One region of the Neobacillus camarae genome, then DNA from elsewhere that is predicted to be linked to it. Evidence: a T-box and tRNA genes for the amino acid it is inferred to sense, from the RefSeq annotation. Region 1 holds a T-box; the other holds one or more tRNA genes.
What was found. A T-box is a leader RNA that pairs with one kind of tRNA and senses whether it is charged. The one in region 1 lies ahead of ileS (isoleucine--tRNA ligase), so its partner is inferred to be a tRNA-Ile.
Positions count from the first base shown of each region.

Region 1 (10,928 bases):
AGGAGGTCATGTTAAATCTTACTGAAGAAATTGAGGCTCTCCAAGTGCCATCTGGTTTCATGAATCATGTCAAGGCAAGGCTCGCGGATAAGGAAAAGCAGAGACAAAAGAAGACCAGTAAACGTAAAAAGATCGGACTTATTTTTGCGGGGGCATTAGCTTTATTATTGGGGATCGGTTATTTTACAGGAGCATTTACGTATCTCTACTATACGACAGAAAAAAATCCACAATTGCGTGCCTATCTTCAGCAGGGTTTTGGTGATAGGCTGAGCCTGGAAGAGGAAAGCAATGGAGTAAAAATACGGATTAAGGGCATAATTGCTGATGATGTTCAGACGCTGGTTTTCTATGAAATAGAAGATACCGAAGAAAACAACCAATATATGATAAATTATGATGATGGGGTTTTTGTGGAGAACCGATATGATATCATGGAACGTGAAGCTAATACACGATACTATCCTCCTGACCTAGAATCGGATGTAAATAAAAAAGAAAAGAACGTGTTTCAAGGGAAAATCAGTCTGCAGCCACTATCCAAAGAAAATGGGACTATCAAACTGAAAATCGCAAAACTTCAGAAATTGATCCGAGATTCCTCAGATCAAATTGAAGCTAGTGATTACGAGGATATGTTTGAAACAGGGGAGTGGGACTTCGAGGTCCCTGTAACCAAACAGCCTTCCAAAGAATATGTCTTGGAAAAAGAAACAGAACTAGAAGGAATTCCGTTCCGGGTGGACAAACTAATCCTTGCTCCAACAGCGACGATTCTCCAATATAGTTTAAATAATAATCAATCAGGGAAACGGATAGATGCTGTTAACTTTGACAATTTGGAAGTGAACCAAAGGAAAGTGAAACCTGATATGTATGGAGGCGCTTTTATAGATTCACCTCAAGATCCAAATTGGTATACCTTTCAAACAAATTTTGACTCCCTTTTTGGTGAAAAGCCAAAAGAGGTTAACATTCACTTTGGAGCCATTTCTTTAACTGTTGAGGAACAAAAAGCCGTTGAGCTGGATGCTGCTAAGGGATATCCTCAAACGTTTGAATATGCAGGCAGTACAATTTCCATCGACAAGCTAGAAGATGGACAATCAACCAAGATGGTCATAAGCAATCGTGAAATTGAGAATCGGGCATATGAGTCACTGCAATTCTTTTTTGTGGGTGAGGATGAAAATTCACCAGTTACAACGGATATGAATTTTGAAGGAGTTTTCATTGACAAAAACGGGATAGAATACAATGAGAATCAGACACCTTTCTCATACGAGGAGATCGAGCAGCCACGTTATTTCATTACGGTTCAAACCATGGGGTTACTTAGTGATGCCACTACGGAAGAAGTGACCCCAAAGAGGCTGCAAATTTTTGGATATACCACAACGACATATCCGGACGATGTTGTAAAGATTTTGTTGAAATAATTTGCAGCGTCTGCCCTCCTGCTTACCAAAGCTACAACACTAGTGCACTGTTATCCCCGCAAATTGCCAAAATCCCTCGGCATTAATCGGGCGGTAGGGTGCCTTTTTATTTGCGTTATAAAATCATAGATATTTTCCTTAGATTGATTCTATTTGCTATGATAAATGGAGGGGAAGGAGTGATATAAGAATGGTCATTAAAAATACATTGACAAAAAAGTTATATCGCAGACTGATTCTGCGGGATTTAATTTTTGGAAGCAAAAGCAGCCTGATGATCCTTTTGCTTTATGTATTTTTGTGGAGGAGTTTATACACCATTACCCAAATAGGACAACTAAAAGTTAATGTTCCGATATTTTTAGGACTTAGCTTGCTGCTGGTAATAGTGCTGTTCCGTATTTTCATTGTTTATCGTAAGCATGTAAAAAAAGACTTCTTATTCCAAACTAGCATCCAAATTGAAATTAATGAGACTCAATTGGCCATTGCATCAAGTAATTCCATGGACCGCCATGTTTTTCCGCTTAAAAATATAGCAACAATAAAGGAAAATAAGAAATGGTATTTTCTCTACTTTCAAGATTATACATTTATCCCCATTTCCAAGAAGCCCGAACACTCTTTTGAACAAATAAAAAAATATTTTAATGTATCTAAAACGGTTCATCCTATCTTTGGGAAATGGACAGCGATTTTCTTTTCACTGATTACCATGGTTGGAGGATATTATGTTGGCCAAAATGCTGTCCATTATAATGGAGCATTAGCCTGGAAAATCCAAGAGCTGAAAACAGATACTAGAATAAAGCTAAAGAATGATAATTTTTATAAAACAAAGCTTGATGGAATCATAGATTCTGTTAAAACAAAGATGGAAATGGAACCGTATTTAATGACCAATGATTTAAAAATAGAATTTGATAAAGATGGGACAATTACATCTATTGATACATATATTTACGGGTTTGACCAAAATCGGAAGTTACAATCAGGATACTTAATTTATTATGATAAAACAAAGGGCAATAAGGTAACGATTCATACCCAAGATTGGAATGGGAAAGGAACAACGGTTTACGACCCGAACAATGATTTATCGCTGGTAGCCAATATGTTGAAATGGATACCCGTTAAAGAGGAAGTAAAACGTTGGAATGAAGAAAAGAATGCTGTCCTGTACAAAGGAATAAGGAGATGGAATAGTATGGAGGGAATTCGTTTTATAGATGAAAATGGCAAGGCATTTATTCCTTCAAATCCTGATATAGTAAACACAGGTCCAACGATCTCCTTATACATTCCGGGCAAGGAGGAACGGATTATCCCGCAGCGTTATGTATTTAAACCATTTTATCGTGAAGAGTAAGGATGATCCCATTGAAAAAGGCGCAAATTCGCTTCCTTATTATCATTTCTTTAGTAGTAGTTATTTTCATTATCTTGCAAAAGGTTGATAAGGGGAATGAAAATCCAAGTCCAAAACCAGTCGAAGTAAAAAAGGAAGATATCAACAGTAAACTCCCCTACACGCTTCAGGTAGCAGAATTGGACCAAAAACCGGAAACGATTGCATACCGAATCTGGTTTGACTTCATGAATCGTTTGGAGACCGAAGGGGCAATTACCGATGCAAGATTTACTAGGTTCACCAAGTTATCAGGAGATGATAACTCTTTTGTGGCAGCGGTAGTTTTTGAAGTTCAGTTACCTGAAGGATTACCCAAAATCGATTACAGTTGGGGAGAGATGAAGGATAATCGGATGGTTCCCAATATCGTTTGGAAACTGACAATCAATAAGGGTGAAAACTTAAGTTACACATTAACCAGTATTGAAAGAACAACCGATACGCAAATCGGCTTGCCGCCTGTGGAAACGACGGAGAACTACCGGAAGAATGCCGGAATCAAGGAGCCATCGAAAAGCATAGATTATGAGATTAATGATCAAAAGTTAAGGGTTACATATAATAATGGAAAGGATTGGACGATTGTTCCTGTCGCGATTGAAAATTTATTAAGGGGAGATAACGATTCGGAACAACAGTTAATCGATGGCAGCTATGTGATTACACCGGAGATAACAGCGTTTGTGCTTAACAAAGGTTTACGGGTCTTGATTAGCAAGGATAAAGGGAGATCCTGGAGTGAGGTGCTGGTTTCGGATCAGCTGCCAGCTTTACGCATGCGAATACTAGGGTTTACGTCGGACCAGGATGGTTATCTCATCGTTACAGGTGATAAAACGATGGGGAGTGAGGCCAACTTTGTATTTAAAACAAACGATGGCGGACAGTCATGGTACAGTATCGGATCGGTGGATGACGTTTATTCTTTAGTCACAGGTGGAGGATTTATTAACGATCAATTAGGGTTTATCTCCTTTGGTGAATACCGCTATGATTCTCAGCCGCCAATCCCTAATATATATAGGACTGCCGATGGGGGCGCAAACTGGGAACGTGTAGAGGTACCGATACCGGAAGAATATCTTGGCTATTTCACAATAGCAGATGTTCCAACCTTTCACGGGACAGAAGGAACTTTGTTAGTAAATCAAGGCTCGGAAGGTGATTATTTGGGCGGAAAGGTATTGGCAAAGTTTACCTCTTATAATCAAGGGGAAACATGGTCTTTTGCAGGTTTGGTTGATCCGGATGGTGTGCTTCAAGCAAAGTAAAGATTGACCGATGCACTATTTAGGCTGGGAAATGGCCCAGCGCAACTGTAAAAGTATAAATAGAAAGGTACCTCACATTGGACGAAAGTGTCTTTGTGAGGTACCCTATGCTAACTTGATTATGCTTTAACGGATGCCATGCCGTTATCAAGATTTTGTGACTGTTTTACCATTTTAAATTTAATAAAGGAAACGATTCTCCAAGGGACAATATAACCGCAAGCTACTGTAAAGAACAGAAACGTCAAGCTTGCTGGGTCAATGCCCGAAATAAACTGTCTTAATACGATTCGGAGCGCTACCACTGCAAATAATGCGATAAAAAAGCTTTTATTTTTTTGAGCATAAATCTGGCCGTCCTGGCGGATTTCATAATTAGTAGTAAACATTAGCGGGACGGAAAGCAATACCCCAACTACAGCCGCAATGACAATTTGTCCTAGCCTCAATTGCAAGGCAAGAGTCGATAAGGCATATATTCCCGGGATTAAATAAATAATGGGAAGCAATATTTTAATCCCAGAACCTTTTATCGGCCGGACCATTGCCCTCGTACGTCTCCAAGCTACCAAACCGACAATCAGAATCATAATTCCATAAATTGCTGAACCATTCATTTTTCATTCTCCTTTTTCAATGGGTTTATTTTTAATGAGTGTTGTTTTTCGTCTTCACACCTTGATTATAGGTTGCTGGCGGTCCCCTAAATAGTAACCTCCGTAAGTAATTGCTATATGACTTTAGTCATTATTTTGAGGTGACAATGGGTTATGTTCTTTCATCTAAATGAAATAGTATAATAGGCTTATATAGGGTTTGGGAGGAGAGAGGATGCTTAACCGGAAGTCTGGAAAGATGCTTTGGGCCTTCAAAGCGGTGCTTATCTTATCTATTCTTTATGATATCGTGACACGGGATAGCCTTTCAGGAGAAATGAAAGCGGTATGGATTACAGGTATTTTGCTGATCCAAGGGAATGATTTTATCAGAGGCCACTATCGCTTAATTGATCGCAATCGAATTCTGTACACGGTCTCAATGGTAGTGAATATTGCCGTGCTTGGTATTTATATGGTGGTGCTTGATAGTGCTGCAACGAGTGTTTATTATGTTTTTCCCCTTGCAGAGATGTTCCTGTCCGGCCAATCGGTCCCGAGCGGCATTGTGGCACTTCATGTTTTGGTGTATTTGGCGGGAATGGAAGCGGCGAAGGCAGATATTCAAACCTCATTAATCTCTTACATTGCCATGTTCATGCTGGTCTATTTGTTTCGGGCCGTCAGTTTGGAGAGAGAAAAAGGGCAGCTGTTAAATGCTGAGTTGGTGGAGGCGCATGCCAAGCTGAAAGAAATTACGATTGTAAAGGAAAGAACGAGAATCGCTCAGGAAATGCACGACTCCATTGGGCATTCCCTGATTGCATTGCGCATGCATTTAGAGTTTGCCGAAAATATAATGGAGGCTAATCCGCAGAAAGCAGGGGAGGCCATTTCGAAAGCCCACACTTTTTCGCAAAAATCGATTTATGAACTCAGGAAGGCTGTAGCCGTTTTAAAAGATCAATCAGCAAGCAGCCAAATTGAGCTAGGGGAATTACTGAATGATATGATAGAAAGCTTAGAAACCTCAGGAAAACTAAAGTTTACCCTGAATTTTGACCAAGAGGTAGAGGCTGGCAGTCAGGATATGAAAAATTGTATTTATAATTCGGTGCGTGAAGCAGTGACCAATGGTTTAAAGCACGGAAAAGCCCAGCAGTTCCTCATCGACATCGCCAAAAGCGGCGAAAGCATCAGAGTGATGGTAGAAGACAATGGCACAGGCTGTGGCCAAATCAAGAAATCCAATGGCCTGCAAGGGATTGAAGAACGCATTAGTTTGCTGAATGGGACAGTGAGTTTCTCCTCAGAAAATGGACGAGGATTTATTATGTCTGCTGAAATACCTGCCTGATAGATCACAAATGCGACAAGGTTGGAGAGGATGTAAATGACGGAGATCATGATTGTCGATGACCAGGAAATGGTTAGGGAAGGCTTAAAAATGATTTTGAGCCTGCATGAAGAAATTGAAATAGTAGGGGAAGCATCGAACGGGGAGGAATTGCTTGCTTTATTGCAGAATAAACTGCCTGAAATTATTCTGATGGATATTCGGATGCCGGTGATGGACGGCATAGAAACGTTAAAAATCGTGAAGGAAACTTATCCGGGTTTGAAAGTCATCATTCTGACCACCTTTAATGAAGATGAGTATATATTCAACGGACTTAAATTTGGCGCGGATGGCTATGTTCTCAAGGACTCCAATTCCAAGGAAATTATCAAAGCAATCCAGGCGGCATGTGAGGGTGGTATGCTGCTTAATTCTCAGGTCAGCTCGAAAATTTCCAAAGTCCTGTATTCCATGGAACAGGCAGCAAGCAAGGAAAATAGGGTCAAGGAACAATTGGGTAATAAGCTGACACCAAGGGAAATTGAAGTCGTGGAATTGATCATGCAAGGAAAAAGTAATAAACAAATCGGGAGTGCGTTGTTTTTAACGGAAGGGACAGTCAAAAATTATATTTCCCGAATTCTTGATAAGCTCGAGCTCAACAATCGTACGGAACTGGTGTTGTTTTTACAAAAGTCATAAAATAATAAAATTCGGTTAAGATTGTTTCTTTTTTACTCTCCCACCCAGCCATTGTCGAGAAGTTTGAGAACGAAGCGGACGCCATTGTGGCAAATTTCGGTGAGCAGATAGTCTATGATTAAGCCTTGCTGATAAGAAAGCTGCCTGAATCAAGATTGGGTCCTGTACCTAAAGATTCAGGCATTTTTTTAAAAACATTTATCTATCAGATTAGTCGATGCTGTTCAATTTTGATTTGATCTCATCTAAATAATGGAGCCCTCGTAGAGAATTCATCATAGTTCCGTCTTTAAACAAGACAAGTGTGGGAATTCCTTGAATATGATACTTTGCAGCAAGTTCCATTTCTTCATCTGCATTTATTTTAGCGATTTTTATGGTATCTCCCAAATCAAGAGCCAGTTCCTCCAAGATTGGTTCTTGGATTCGGCATGGGGCACACCTGGGTGCTCCAAACTCAATTAAGGAGACGCCTTTTTCTATTTCCTTTTCAAAACTATGGGAGTCAAGTTCTTTCACCATTAAAAAACCTCCTTTTAATTTAGCCCGCCGAGTTGGGAACGTTCTTCCTTTATCGCTGCAATCCGTTCCACTAGGTTTGAGCGGATCATGTTTAGTAACTGGATTTGTTGATTTAACTCCTCCAGCTTTTCTTCATAGATGGGAAGGATTTCATGACAGAATGCTTCTTTGTTTTTTAAAACACAATTCAAAAAGCCTGAAATCTGTTCTATTGTGAGCCCCAAATTTAGATAAAATTTAATGGTGGATACTTGTTCCACTGCGGTTTCATTATATTCGCGATAGCCGTTAATTAAACGGGTTGGGATTAGGATTCCTTGTTCTTCATAGTACCGTAGTGACCGGATACTCACTCCGGTAAGCCTGGATAACTCACCAATTTTCATCGGGGTCCCCCTTTCTTATGAGGTCAATTAAATTATAAACCCTAACATTAATGTGAGGGTCAATGGTTTTTTAAAAATTTTCAAAGAATTCTTGGTCATTCATTTTCTAGCTTTAAAATTCAGCCTTTTTGGGAAAAATAAGAAAAAGGTATTGTTTTTGAAACGAATAAATGTTAATATATACCAAATATTCAATGATAAAATCAATGAAGAGAACAAGTACGTAAGGAAAGACTCTAACAGCGAGCTGGGTTTGGTGGGAGCCAGTGAGGAAGCCTTATCGGAAAAAATCATCTCTGAGATGCAAGACTGAAAATACGAAAAGTGGAGGCGCCTTGCACAGGTGCGACAGGCATAAGACGAGCCGGCGAGAAGGTTGCTCTTTAACCTTTTTGACGGATTGGCTTATGTCCCGAGCACCTAGGCGCCGGAACTGGACATGTACGAGTAAGTCTTGACGGGTTTCCGCCGTTAAAAGGAACACGTATGATGGTACGTTGACAAAGAGCTGTTGTATTTTTCAACAGTATTTGGGTGGTAACGCGGGTAATACACTCGTCCCTTTTCTAAGGGACGGGTGTTTTTTATTTTCATTTTTACAAAAAGGAGGTTCTAACATGGATGTTAGCAATCAGAAGGAAAGCAGTGTAGAGCGTGAAAATCGGATATTGGAATATTGGGAGCGAGACCACATTTTTCACAAGTCGGTGGAAAATCGAAAGGATCAAGAGACATTTGTGTTTTATGAAGGTCCGCCCACAGCAAATGGCCTTCCCCATGTCGGCCATGCATTAGGAAGGACTCTTAAAGACATTATTGCCAGGTACCATACGATGAACGGAAAGCATGTAGTAAGAAAAGCAGGTTGGGATACACACGGATTGCCAGTCGAATTAGGCGTAGAAAAAGCCTTGGGCATTTCAGGCAAGCAGGAAATCGAGGAATACGGTGTTGAAGCGTTTATTCATAAGTGTAAGGAAAGTGTTTTTTCCTATGAGATACAATGGAGAGAATTTACAAGAGAATTGGGCTATTGGGTGGATATGGACGATCCATATATGACAATGGATAATCACTATATTGAATCTGTGTGGAATATCCTGGGTACCATTCATGAAAAAGGATGGCTTTATAAAGGGCACCGTGTTTCACCTTATTGTCCCAGCTGCCAGACTTCTTTGAGTTCCCATGAAGTGGCACAAGGCTATAAAGTGGTGAAAGACTTAAGTGCGACAGTGAAATTTAAAATCCACGAAAATGAATACGTACTCGGCTGGACCACTACCCCTTGGACGCTCCCGGCAAATGTGGCGCTGGCTGTAAATGGAGACTTTGACTATGTAAGAGTGGAAAAGGATGATGAAATCTATGTTGTATCTTCCGCAAGAGTAGATGAGGTCATAAAATCACCTTATAAAATCCTTGGAAAAATAAAAGGAAAAGAGCTGGTGGGGCTTACTTACCAGCCGCCATTTGATTTCGTTGAGGTGAAGAATGGCCATCGAATCATAGAAGGCGATTTTGTCACGGATGATAGCGGCACCGGAATAGTCCATCTCGCCCCTGCATATGGGGAAGATGATTATCGTGTTGTAAGGGAAAACGGGTTATCTTTTATCAATGTAGTGGATGAAAGCGGCAAATATATGGATGTAGTTAAGCCACTTGCCGGGAAGCTTGTAAAAGAATGTGATGTAGAGATTGTGAAGCTTTTGCATGAAAAAGGACTGCTTTTCCATAAAGAAAAGTATGAACATTCCTATCCACATTGCTGGCGTTGTGACACTCCTTTACTTTACTATGCAACCGAAAGCTGGTTTATCAAAACCACTGCATTAAAAGATGAATTGATAAACGAAAATCAGAAAGTAAACTGGCATCCAGACCACATTAAGAATGGCCGGTTTGGTAACTTTTTAGAAAGCTTGGTGGATTGGAATATTAGCAGGAAGCGGTATTGGGGGACCCCTTTAAATGTCTGGGCTTGTTCTTCCTGTGAAACTGAAGTGGCACCAAAGAGCATTAAAGACCTGAAGGAAAGGGCCAATGCAGAGGTCTCCGATATGGAGCTTCATAAACCATACGTAGATGCAATTACGTTTACATGTCCATCCTGTAAGGGAACCATGTATAGGACTCCTGAAGTGATAGATGTTTGGTTCGACAGCGGTTCCATGCCATTTGCCCAATACCATACCCCATTTGAGAATGAAGAACTGTTTAAAAAACAATTCCCGGCCGATGTCGTAATCGAAGGGATTGATCAAACGCGGGGATGGTTTTACTCATTGCTGGCCGTTTCAGTTCTTTATACAGGCAAGGCCCCTTATAAAAATGTGCTGGCCACTGGACATGTTTTAGATGAACACGGACAAAAAATGTCAAAAAGCAAAGGGAATGCACTGGATCCAATGGATCTCATAAAGTCATTTGGTGCGGATGCGCTGAGATGGTCGCTGATTGAAGACAGTGCCCCGTGGAATGCCAAGAGGTTTTCGGAACGAAATGTTCAGGAAGCGAAATCCAAGCTAATTGATACATTGTCAAGTCTTTATCATTTTTACAACCTTTATGCTGAAATTGATTCATTTAACCCCGAGCTGCATGACAATGGGGCAATATCGCTTATGGACCGTTGGATTCTGTCAAGGCTAACGACGACGACCCTTTTAATGAAAAAAGAAATGGAACATTATCAAGTAACAAACGCTGCACGATTGGCTGGTCAGTTTATTGAAGAGGTCAGCAATTGGTATGTGCGAAGAAACAGGGAGCGCTTTTGGAGCCAAGGAATGTCTGACGATAAAAAGGCAGCTTTTCATACACTAAAAAAATTATTATTGGATACGTCCAAACTGGTGGCTCCTTTTGTTCCCTTTATTTCAGAGGAAATCCATTATTCCTTAACAGGGGAAAGTGTCCACCTAGCAGAATATCCGGAAGAACAGAAAGAGTTCATGGACCAAAAGCTTGAAAAACAAATGCAGGCTGTTTTGGAAATTGTGGAGTTGGGCAGAAGCGTCCGAAATAAGCATCAAATCAAAACAAAACAGCCGCTTGCAAAAATGGTGATTGTCTCCAATGGTCATGAGGCAGGGACACTTGCCCCTTTTGAAGAGATTATCAAAGACGAATTGAACGTAAAAGCAGTGGAGTGGGCGGATAGCTCGAATGAGTATATCGAGTATAAGTTGAAGCTAAACTTTAAATCAGCCGGCCCGAGATTGGGTAAAGTGGTTAATGAAGTGAATCAACTCCTTAG
Region 1 is NZ_JBUCKX010000004.1:403,622-414,549, forward strand. Features, by position in the region: gene ACY8D0_RS23440 (sigma-70 family RNA polymerase sigma factor) at 1-1,439, shown strand, start outside; gene ACY8D0_RS23445 (hypothetical protein) at 1,630-2,808, shown strand; gene ACY8D0_RS23450 (WD40/YVTN/BNR-like repeat-containing protein) at 2,820-4,121, shown strand; gene ACY8D0_RS23455 (CcdC family protein) at 4,241-4,738, opposite strand; gene ACY8D0_RS23460 (sensor histidine kinase) at 4,953-6,074, shown strand; gene ACY8D0_RS23465 (response regulator transcription factor) at 6,111-6,758, shown strand; gene ACY8D0_RS23470 (thioredoxin family protein) at 6,969-7,280, opposite strand; gene ACY8D0_RS23475 (MerR family transcriptional regulator) at 7,295-7,666, opposite strand; T-box leader at 7,864-8,232, shown strand; gene ileS (isoleucine--tRNA ligase) at 8,284-10,928, shown strand, end outside.

Region 2 (10,928 bases), on a different contig from region 1:
TCCGCAAGGCCTATGAAACAGGCCGTGGTTCCATTACACTAAGGGCCAAAGTAGAAATTGAGCAAAAGTCCAACGGGAAAGAAACCATCATCGTCCACGAAATCCCTTATCAAGTCAACAAAGCAAAACTGATTGAGAAAATTGCTGAATTGGCCCGTGATAAAAAGATTGAAGGCATTACGGATCTTAGGGATGAGTCCGATCGCAGAGGGATGCGGATTGTTATTGAGGTCCGCAAAGACGCCAACGCGAATGTCATTTTAAACAATTTATATAAACTAACCGCTTTGCAGACAAGCTTTGGAATCAATATGCTAGCGCTTGTTAATGGACATCCTAAGGTATTGAGCCTGAAGCAGTGCATCAGCCATTACCTCGACCACCAAAAGGTCGTAATCCGCAGGAGAACTGAGTTTGAACTGCGTAAAGCAGAGGCACGTGCCCACATTTTAGAAGGATTGCGTGTCGCGTTAGACAACTTGGATGCTGTCATTAGTTTGATCCGCAACTCCCAAACAACTGATATCGCCCGTGAAGGCTTAATGACCCAGTTCAACCTTTCCGAGAAGCAGGCACAGGCTATTCTTGATATGCGTCTGCAACGGTTAACTGGTTTGGAACGGGAAAAAATTGAAGAAGAATATCAAGGGCTTGTAAATTTAATTGCAGAGTTAAAAGCGATTTTAGCCGATGAAGAAAAAGTACTTGAGATTATCCGTGAAGAATTGCTCGAAATCAAAGAACGCTTCAATGATAAACGCCGTACTGAAATTGCTTCAGGAGGCTTCGAAAATATTGAGGATGAAGACTTGATTCCAAGGGAAAATATTGTCATTACCCTAACCCATAACGGGTATATCAAGCGTCTTCCGGTCTCCACCTACCGCGCTCAAAAACGGGGCGGAAGAGGGATCCAAGGCATGGGTACGAATGAAGATGACTTTGTGGAACATCTCATAACAACATCCACACATGATACAATTTTGTTCTTTACGAATAAAGGCAAGGTATACCGTTCCAAAGGTTATGAGGTTCCGGAATACAGCCGGACTGCGAAGGGGATCCCGATTATTAACCTGCTCGGAATTGAAAAAGGTGAGTGGGTCAATGCTATTATCCCTGTTGAAGATTTTGTTGATGACTGGTTCTTGTTCTTCACGACAAAAGAGGGGATTTCCAAGCGTTCGCCATTATCTTCATTTGCCCATATCCGCAACAACGGACTTATTGCCTTAAGTCTGCGTGAAGGGGATGAGTTGATTTCCGTACGTATGACAGACGGAAGCAAGGAAATCATCATTGGCACAAAAAATGGCATGTTAATCCGCTTCCCTGAAACGGATGTAAGATCAATGGGCCGTACCGCTACGGGTGTTAAAGGTATTACACTTGACGCAAACGATGAAGTGGTTGGCATGGAAGTGCTAGAAGAGAACAATGACGTATTGATTGTCACCAAAAACGGCTACGGAAAACGGACCCCGGCAGTGGAATACCGGATTCAAGGCAGAGGTGGTAAGGGAATCAAAACGTGCCACATTACCGAGAAAAACGGAAATCTCGTTTCGATGCGTGCGGTTACGGGTGAAGAGGATTTAATGTTAATTACAACCGGCGGTGTGCTGATCAGAATAGATGTAGCCGGCATCTCCCAATTAGGCCGAAATACGCAAGGGGTTAAACTCATTAGCCTAAGAGAAAATGAAAATGAATACGTTGCTACCGTTGCCCAGGTGGAAAAAGAGGAACAAAGTGAATCGGATGAAGAGGATTTCCCTTCTGAAAACAAACCAGAAGAAACCCAACAATCCGACTTACCTGAGGAAAATGAGGAATAAACATGAAAAAGGGACATCCTATTGGATGTTCCTTTTTTTATACCATTCACTTTGTAAGATCATCATCATATAAATTCACAAAAAGATGTTGACTTATAGTGAACCGGGTGGTATATTAATAAAGTCGCTTATGAGTGACGGGAAAATTGGTCTTTGAAAACTAAACAAACAAATACGTCAACAATAAACATTCGTTTCTTTCGAAACGAAGCCAACGTTTTAACTTTTATGAGCTATATCAACTTTCTTGGAGAGTTTGATCCTGGCTCAGGACGAACGCTGGCGGCGTGCCTAATACATGCAAGTCGAGCGAATCTTAAGGTGCTTGCACCTTTTGGTTAGCGGCGGACGGGTGAGTAACACGTGGGCAACCTGCCTGTAAGACTGGGATAACATCGGGAAACCGATGCTAATACCGGATAATTTCTTTCCTCACATGAGGAAAGGTTGAAAGTCGGTTTTTAGCTGACACTTACAGATGGGCCCGCGGCGCATTAGCTAGTTGGTGAGGTAACGGCTCACCAAGGCGACGATGCGTAGCCGACCTGAGAGGGTGATCGGCCACACTGGGACTGAGACACGGCCCAGACTCCTACGGGAGGCAGCAGTAGGGAATCTTCCACAATGGACGAAAGTCTGATGGAGCAACGCCGCGTGAGCGATGAAGGCCTTCGGGTCGTAAAGCTCTGTTGTTAGGGAAGAACAAGTATCGGAGTAACTGCCGGTACCTTGACGGTACCTAACCAGAAAGCCACGGCTAACTACGTGCCAGCAGCCGCGGTAATACGTAGGTGGCAAGCGTTGTCCGGAATTATTGGGCGTAAAGCGCGCGCAGGCGGTCCTTTAAGTCTGATGTGAAAGCCCACGGCTCAACCGTGGAGGGTCATTGGAAACTGGGGGACTTGAGTGCAGAAGAGGAAAGCGGAATTCCACGTGTAGCGGTGAAATGCGTAGAGATGTGGAGGAACACCAGTGGCGAAGGCGGCTTTCTGGTCTGTAACTGACGCTGAGGCGCGAAAGCGTGGGGAGCAAACAGGATTAGATACCCTGGTAGTCCACGCCGTAAACGATGAGTGCTAAGTGTTAGAGGGTTTCCGCCCTTTAGTGCTGCAGCTAACGCATTAAGCACTCCGCCTGGGGAGTACGGCCGCAAGGCTGAAACTCAAAGGAATTGACGGGGGCCCGCACAAGCGGTGGAGCATGTGGTTTAATTCGAAGCAACGCGAAGAACCTTACCAGGTCTTGACATCCTCTGACACTCCTAGAGATAGGAATTTCCCCTTCGGGGGACAGAGTGACAGGTGGTGCATGGTTGTCGTCAGCTCGTGTCGTGAGATGTTGGGTTAAGTCCCGCAACGAGCGCAACCCTTGAGATTAGTTGCCAGCATTCAGTTGGGCACTCTAATCTGACTGCCGGTGACAAACCGGAGGAAGGTGGGGATGACGTCAAATCATCATGCCCCTTATGACCTGGGCTACACACGTGCTACAATGGATGGTACAAAGGGCAGCGAAGCCGCGAGGTGAAGCCAATCCCATAAAACCATTCTCAGTTCGGATTGCAGGCTGCAACTCGCCTGCATGAAGCCGGAATCGCTAGTAATCGCGGATCAGCATGCCGCGGTGAATACGTTCCCGGGCCTTGTACACACCGCCCGTCACACCACGAGAGTTTGTAACACCCGAAGTCGGTGGGGTAACCGTAAGGAGCCAGCCGCCTAAGGTGGGACAGATGATTGGGGTGAAGTCGTAACAAGGTAGCCGTATCGGAAGGTGCGGCTGGATCACCTCCTTTCTAAGGAATATGCAGTCCTTACGGACTGATAAGACGTTGACCTCTGTTTTGTTTGTTTAGTTTTGAGGGACCAATCCTCAATAGTTTAAATGTGGGCCTATAGCTCAGCTGGTTAGAGCGCACGCCTGATAAGCGTGAGGTCGATGGTTCGAGTCCATTTAGGCCCACCATTTTATATTTTCATAACGGGGCTTTAGCTCAGCTGGGAGAGCGCCTGCTTTGCACGCAGGAGGTCAGCGGTTCGATCCCGCTAAGCTCCACCAAAATCGTTCTTTGAAAACTGGATAATCGTATAGAAGAAACCAAGTAAAACCGAGTAATCGCCATTTTAGGTTTTAAACCATTTAGGTTAAGTTAGAAAGGGCGCACGGTGAATGCCTTGGCACTAGGAGCCGATGAAGGACGGTACTAACACCGATATGCTTCGGGGAGCTGTAAGTAAGCTTTGATCCGGAGATTTCCGAATGGGGAAACCCGTTGCCCGTAATGGGGCAGCATCTTTACCTGAATACATAGGGTATTGAAGGCATACCCGGGGAACTGAAACATCTAAGTACCCGGAGGAAGAGAAAGCAAACGCGATTCCCTGAGTAGCGGCGAGCGAAACGGGAACAGCCCAAACCGAAAGGCTTGCCTTTCGGGGTTGTAGGACACTCAACATGGAGTTACAAAGGAACGGGGTAGATGAAGCGGTCTGGAAAGGCCAGCCATAGAAGGTAACAGCCCTGTAGTTGAAACTTCGTTCCCTCCTGAGTGGATCCTGAGTACGGCCGGACACGTGAAATCCGGTCGGAAGCAGGGAGGACCATCTCCCAAGGCTAAATACTCCCTAGTGACCGATAGTGAACCAGTACCGTGAGGGAAAGGTGAAAAGCACCCCGGAAGGGGAGTGAAAGAGATCCTGAAACCGTGTGCCTACAAGTAGTCAGAGCCCGTTTATGGGTGATGGCGTGCCTTTTGTAGAATGAACCGGCGAGTTACGATTGCATGCGAGGTTAAGTTGATGAGACGGAGCCGCAGCGAAAGCGAGTCTTAAGTAGGGCGAAATAGTATGCAGTCGTAGACCCGAAACCAGGTGATCTACCCATGTCCAGGGTGAAGTCCAGGTAACACTGGATGGAGGCCCGAACCGACGCACGTTGAAAAGTGCGCGGATGAGGTGTGGGTAGCGGAGAAATTCCAATCGAACTTGGAGATAGCTGGTTCTCTCCGAAATAGCTTTAGGGCTAGCCTCACGAAGTTAGAGTCTTGGAGGTAGAGCACTGTTTGGACTAGGGGCCCCCATCGGGTTACCGAATTCAGACAAACTCCGAATGCCAAAGACTTATCCGTGGGAGTCAGACTGCGAGTGATAAGATCCGTAGTCAAAAGGGAAACAGCCCAGACCACCAGCTAAGGTCCCAAAGTATACGTTAAGTGGAAAAGGATGTGGAGTTGCTTAGACAACCAGGATGTTGGCTTAGAAGCAGCCACCATTTAAAGAGTGCGTAATAGCTCACTGGTCGAGTGACTCTGCGCCGAAAATGTACCGGGGCTAAACGTATCACCGAAGCTGTGGATTGACATCTTCGATGTCAGTGGTAGGAGAGCGTTCTAAGGGCGTTGAAGCTAGACCGTAAGGACTGGTGGAGCGCTTAGAAGTGAGAATGCCGGTATGAGTAGCGAAAGATGAGTGAGAATCTCATCCACCGTATGCCTAAGGTTTCCTGAGGAAGGCTCGTCCGCTCAGGGTTAGTCGGGACCTAAGCCGAGGCCGAAAGGCGTAGGCGATGGACAACAGGTTGATATTCCTGTACCACCTCTTTATCGTTTGAGTGATGGGGGGACGCAGGAGGATAGGGTAAGCGCACTGCTGGTTATGTGCGTCTAAGCAGTTAGGCTGGTGAATAGGAAAATCCGTTCACCGTAAGGCTCAAGCTGTGACAGCGAGGGAAATAGAGTACCGAAGTTCCTGATTCCACACTGCCAAGAAAAGCCTCTAGCGAGATAAAAGGTGCCCGTACCGCAAACCGACACAGGTAGGCGAGGAGAGAATCCTAAGGTGAGCGAGAGAACTCTCGTTAAGGAACTCGGCAAAATGACCCCGTAACTTCGGGAGAAGGGGTGCTTACTGGGGTGAATAGCCTCGGTAAGCCGCAGTGAATAGGCCCAGGCGACTGTTTAGCAAAAACACAGGTCTCTGCGAAGCCGCAAGGCGAAGTATAGGGGCTGACGCCTGCCCGGTGCTGGAAGGTTAAGAGGAGGGGTTAGCTGCAAAGCGAAGCTCTGAATCGAAGCCCCAGTAAACGGCGGCCGTAACTATAACGGTCCTAAGGTAGCGAAATTCCTTGTCGGGTAAGTTCCGACCCGCACGAAAGGCGTAACGATCTGGGCACTGTCTCAACGAGAGACTCGGTGAAATTATAGTACCTGTGAAGATGCAGGTTACCCGCGACAGGACGGAAAGACCCCATGGAGCTTTACTGTAGCCTGATATTGAATTTTGGTACAGCTTGTACAGGATAGGTAGGAGCCTGAGAAGCCGGAGCGCCAGCTTCGGTGGAGGCGTCGGTGGGATACTACCCTGGCTGTATTGAAATTCTAACCCGCATCCCTTATCGGGATGGGAGACAGTGTCAGGTGGGCAGTTTGACTGGGGCGGTCGCCTCCTAAAGAGTAACGGAGGCGCCCAAAGGTTCCCTCAGAATGGTTGGAAATCATTCGCAGAGTGTAAAGGCACAAGGGAGCTTGACTGCGAGACCTACAAGTCGAGCAGGGACGAAAGTCGGGCTTAGTGATCCGGTGGTTCCGCATGGAAGGGCCATCGCTCAACGGATAAAAGCTACCCTGGGGATAACAGGCTTATCTCCCCCAAGAGTCCACATCGACGGGGAGGTTTGGCACCTCGATGTCGGCTCATCGCATCCTGGGGCTGTAGTCGGTCCCAAGGGTTGGGCTGTTCGCCCATTAAAGCGGTACGCGAGCTGGGTTCAGAACGTCGTGAGACAGTTCGGTCCCTATCCGTCGTGGGCGCAGGAAATTTGAGAGGAGCTGTCCTTAGTACGAGAGGACCGGGATGGACGCACCGCTGGTGTACCAGTTGTCTTGCCAAAGGCATCGCTGGGTAGCTATGTGCGGACGGGATAAGTGCTGAAAGCATCTAAGCATGAAGCCCCCCTCAAGATGAGATTTCCCATAGCGTCAAGCTAGTAAGATCCCTGAAAGATGATCAGGTTGATAGGTCAGGGGTGGAAGCACGGTGACGTGTGGAGCTGACTGATACTAATCGATCGAGGACTTAACCAAGTCATATTTGAAAATGCGAACTCGTTTTACAAAAGTTTCTTCTGATTACCCAGTTTTGAGAGAATGATTTCTCAATAAAATAGTCTGGCGGCGATAGCGAGAAGGTCACACCCGTTCCCATACCGAACACGGAAGTTAAGCTTCTCAGCGCCGATGGTAGTTGGGACGCAAGTCCCTGTGAGAGTAGGACGCTGCCAGGCAATAGGAAAAGGCAACCTGTATGGGTTGTCTTTTTTGTGCATATATAGCGAAGTGCCGGTGAACCAATCAAAAACGCCGGTAAGCAATATACGTGCGTGCGCTATAGAGAGCCATTTTATTCAAAAAAAATAACTGTTAAGTGTACCGTACAAGTCAAAACAGATTTGAATTCATGCCAAAATGTCCTTCATACCACCATGAAGGACATTTTTACAGGATTACAAACGAAACTTTGCCTATTATTAAAATTACATGGGAAATTTATTTAAACATTCCCCTACTGCCTCATCAAATATTGATAAACCAAAAAAGGCCCTTTTTCTAAAGTAATTTGAAGAAAGGAGGAAATAAACGGATAGTCACCATTCGGCATCATCTTGATGAGTTCACTCCACCATTCTGTCTCATAACGGGCAATCATGCTTAAGTTATACAGCAGCAAATAATGAATCAACAATTCAGGAAACAGAAACCATTTCGACCTAGACAACGGGAATGCCCACACTTGCCCCTCCAGATTGTACTTTAATGGCGGCACTTCCGATAACAAGTCATGCTTTAACTGAATCCGAAGCCCTTGATCGGATATCTCAATTTCGTCACTGAATTTGGATGCAAGAAAATCCCGGAATCGATTCTCCGTCATATGGTAATGGTCCAATAGATCATCCGGAATTGTATATTGTTTTCCGTCCCATTCTAGGTTTTTAAAGGTCTGCTTTCCTGTATGCAAGAAAAATAAGTCATCTAGTTCAGGAATGACTTGCAACAGCTCCTCCATAATCACCTTTTCTCCATCCATTTGTTTCATCATGAATAACTTTTCCGACATAAATGGAAAGAGACCATTTTTTTGCAGCTTCACCTCGTCCTGAAAAAACAGGTAGTTTTGTTTCTTCCGTTTACGGGTTGATACCCCATGGGCCAATACGGCTGTCGTCTCCGGATAGGACGGGTCCACTGTGAGGATACAGGCCTTAATCAAATGCACCAAACCGTAGAAAAGCAAGATGGGTTTTATGATTAATGGGGCTTTTTCCGCCTGCTCATAATAAATTTGCCCATGTTCCAGATAATAAAGAAAGGCATAGCCATTTTCATAGCTCTTGGATTCCGCCTGTTCTATCTGGCGTCTTTGATAGCATTTTTTTAGAAAACGTTGACAGTATTCGGCTGAGAAAAATCCAGCATAACTTTTCCAGCCTTTATAAGAGGTCACCACAGCTAAATCACCTTTTTCAGAATAATCAATATAATGCTTCTTCCTTGACAGTATTTTGTCCAATTGGTAACCTACAAATAAAATTTTTTGTCCTGGGGGCTGTTAAAATGTGGGAAAGTAAGTTCGCTAAAGAAGGATTAACGTTTGATGATGTATTGTTGATTCCGGGCAGGTCTGAAGTTCTTCCAAGAGATGTCAGTTTACAGGTTGAATTATCGCCTAATGTTAAGCTTAATATTCCGATTATAAGTGCCGGCATGGATACCGTAACGGAATCGGAAATGGCAATTGCCATGGCCCGTCAAGGCGGACTGGGGATTATTCACAAAAACATGACGATTGAACAGCAGGCAGAACAGGTTGAAAAGGTTAAAAGATCAGAAAGTGGCGTCATCACTGATCCGTTTTTTCTCACACCGGAACATCAAGTTTTTGATGCCGAGCATCTAATGGGAAAATACCGGATATCCGGGGTGCCAATCGTCAATAACCTCGAGGAGCAAAAGCTAATCGGTATTATCACAAACCGGGATCTTCGCTTTATTCAGGACCAAGATTATTCGTTTAAAATTGCCGATGTGATGACCAAGGAGCATCTGATTACGGCCCCTGTCGGCACCACTTTAAAAGAGGCGGAAAAAATTCTCCAAAAGTATAAAATTGAAAAGTTGCCTTTGGTGGATGAAAATGGTGTGCTTAAGGGATTAATCACAATTAAAGATATCGAGAAGGTCATTGAATTCCCTAACTCCGCTAAAGATCGTCAAGGCCGGTTATTAGCTGGAGCCGCTGTTGGTGTAACGAAAGACACCATGAAACGTGTTGAGGCCCTTGTCAAGGCGAATGTGGATGCTATTGTTGTCGATACGGCACACGGCCATTCTAAGGGCGTACTCGACACTGTCAGGGAGATCAGGGCGGCATATCCAGAATTAACAATCATTGCAGGGAATGTGGCAACAGGTGAAGCCACCAAAGCATTAATTGAAGCCGGAGTAGATGTCGTAAAAGTGGGGATTGGACCTGGCTCGATCTGCACAACACGGGTAGTTGCTGGTGTCGGTGTCCCGCAAATTACCGCTGTTTATGATTGCGCGACTGAAGCAATGAAGCATGGAAAAGCCATTATTGCGGATGGCGGTATCAAATATTCTGGTGATGTTGTAAAAGCAATAGCGGCAGGCGGACATGCGGTTATGCTTGGCAGCATGCTTGCCGGTGTTACCGAGAGCCCAGGGGAGACTGAGATTTTCCAAGGACGCCGCTTTAAGGTATACCGCGGTATGGGATCGGTTGCTGCCATGGAAAAAGGCTCGAAGGATCGTTATTTCCAAGAAGATGCCAAAAAATTTGTGCCTGAAGGAATTGAAGGGCGCCTTCCATATAAAGGGCCGTTGGCTGATACCATCTATCAGTTGGTTGGAGGATTGCGCTCAGGCATGGGCTATTGTGGAACGAAGGATATTGAGGAACTACGCACTAAATCACAATTTATCCGCATGACGGGTGCTGGTCTAAGGGAAAGCCACCCTCATGATGTGCAAATCACAAAAGAAGCACCAAACTATTCATTATCCTAATAAAATGGCTGACGCTTTGTCAGCCTATTTTTATGACCAGGGAAATAACGCTAGTAGTGCATAGGAGGAAATGAACGTAAGCAGAAAGTCCCATGCCTATTATTTAAAACTAGTAATTTTGGAAATAAGATGGTTCATTGCTCTGTCTATGAATTGTCAGTGAGTTATGTTAAAATATGCAAAGTGTAATAATTCGTTGGAGGGCGTATGATCGTGAATAAATCAATTTTCAAGAAAACGTTAGCCGGTGCCTTGGCTATTCTGCTGTTACTTAGCCCAATTGCCGGTTTGGATAAAGCGCAAGCAGCAGCACAATTAAATATAAACGCTGACGGAGCCATTCTGGTTGATGCCCAATCAGGCAAAGTGTTGTATGAAAAAAATGCTGATACTGTACTAGGCATTGCCAGCATGACAAAAATGATGACCGAATATCTTTTGCTGGATGCGATTAAGCACGGGAAGGTAAAATGGGATCAGGAATATAACGTGAGTGATCTTGTTTATAAAATTTCTCAAAGAACTGACCTGTCCAATGTTCCTTTAAGAGCGGATGGAACCTATAAAATCCGCGAACTATATGAGGCGATGGCGATATACTCCGCCAATGGGGCAACCATTGCTATTGCGGAAACGATTGGCGGGTCGGAAACAAACTTTGTTAAAATGATGAATGAAAAAGCTGAAAAATTGGGATTGAAGGATTTTAAATTTGTCAATTCCACTGGTTTAAATAATGCCGATTATAAAGGCATGCAGCCGGAAGGGGGCGGGGCTGATGAAGAAAACGTCATGTCCTCCCGTGCAGTAGCAAAATTGGCCTTCCATTTGATTAACGAATACCCTGATGTGCTAAAAATCGCAAGCACTCCTAAAAAGACGTTCCGCGAAGGAACAACTGACCAAATTAACATGATTAACTGGAACTGGATGCTTCCTGAATTGGATTATGGCTATAAAGGCGTGGACGGATTGAAGACCGGCACCACTGATTTTGCCGGCTATTG
Region 2 is NZ_JBUCKX010000002.1:74,730-85,657, reverse strand. Features, by position in the region: gene gyrA (DNA gyrase subunit A) at 1-1,838, shown strand, start outside; rRNA gene ACY8D0_RS08190 (16S ribosomal RNA) at 2,083-3,633, shown strand; tRNA gene ACY8D0_RS08185 (tRNA-Ile) at 3,727-3,803, shown strand; tRNA gene ACY8D0_RS08180 (tRNA-Ala) at 3,821-3,896, shown strand; rRNA gene ACY8D0_RS08175 (23S ribosomal RNA) at 3,981-6,918, shown strand; rRNA gene rrf (5S ribosomal RNA) at 7,002-7,118, shown strand; gene ACY8D0_RS08165 (YaaC family protein) at 7,397-8,341, opposite strand; gene guaB (IMP dehydrogenase) at 8,449-9,921, shown strand; gene ACY8D0_RS08155 (D-alanyl-D-alanine carboxypeptidase family protein) at 10,129-10,928, shown strand, end outside.
Region 2: it has a tRNA-Ile gene. The T-box ahead of ileS (isoleucine--tRNA ligase) is inferred to sense a tRNA for this amino acid. The anticodon was not compared.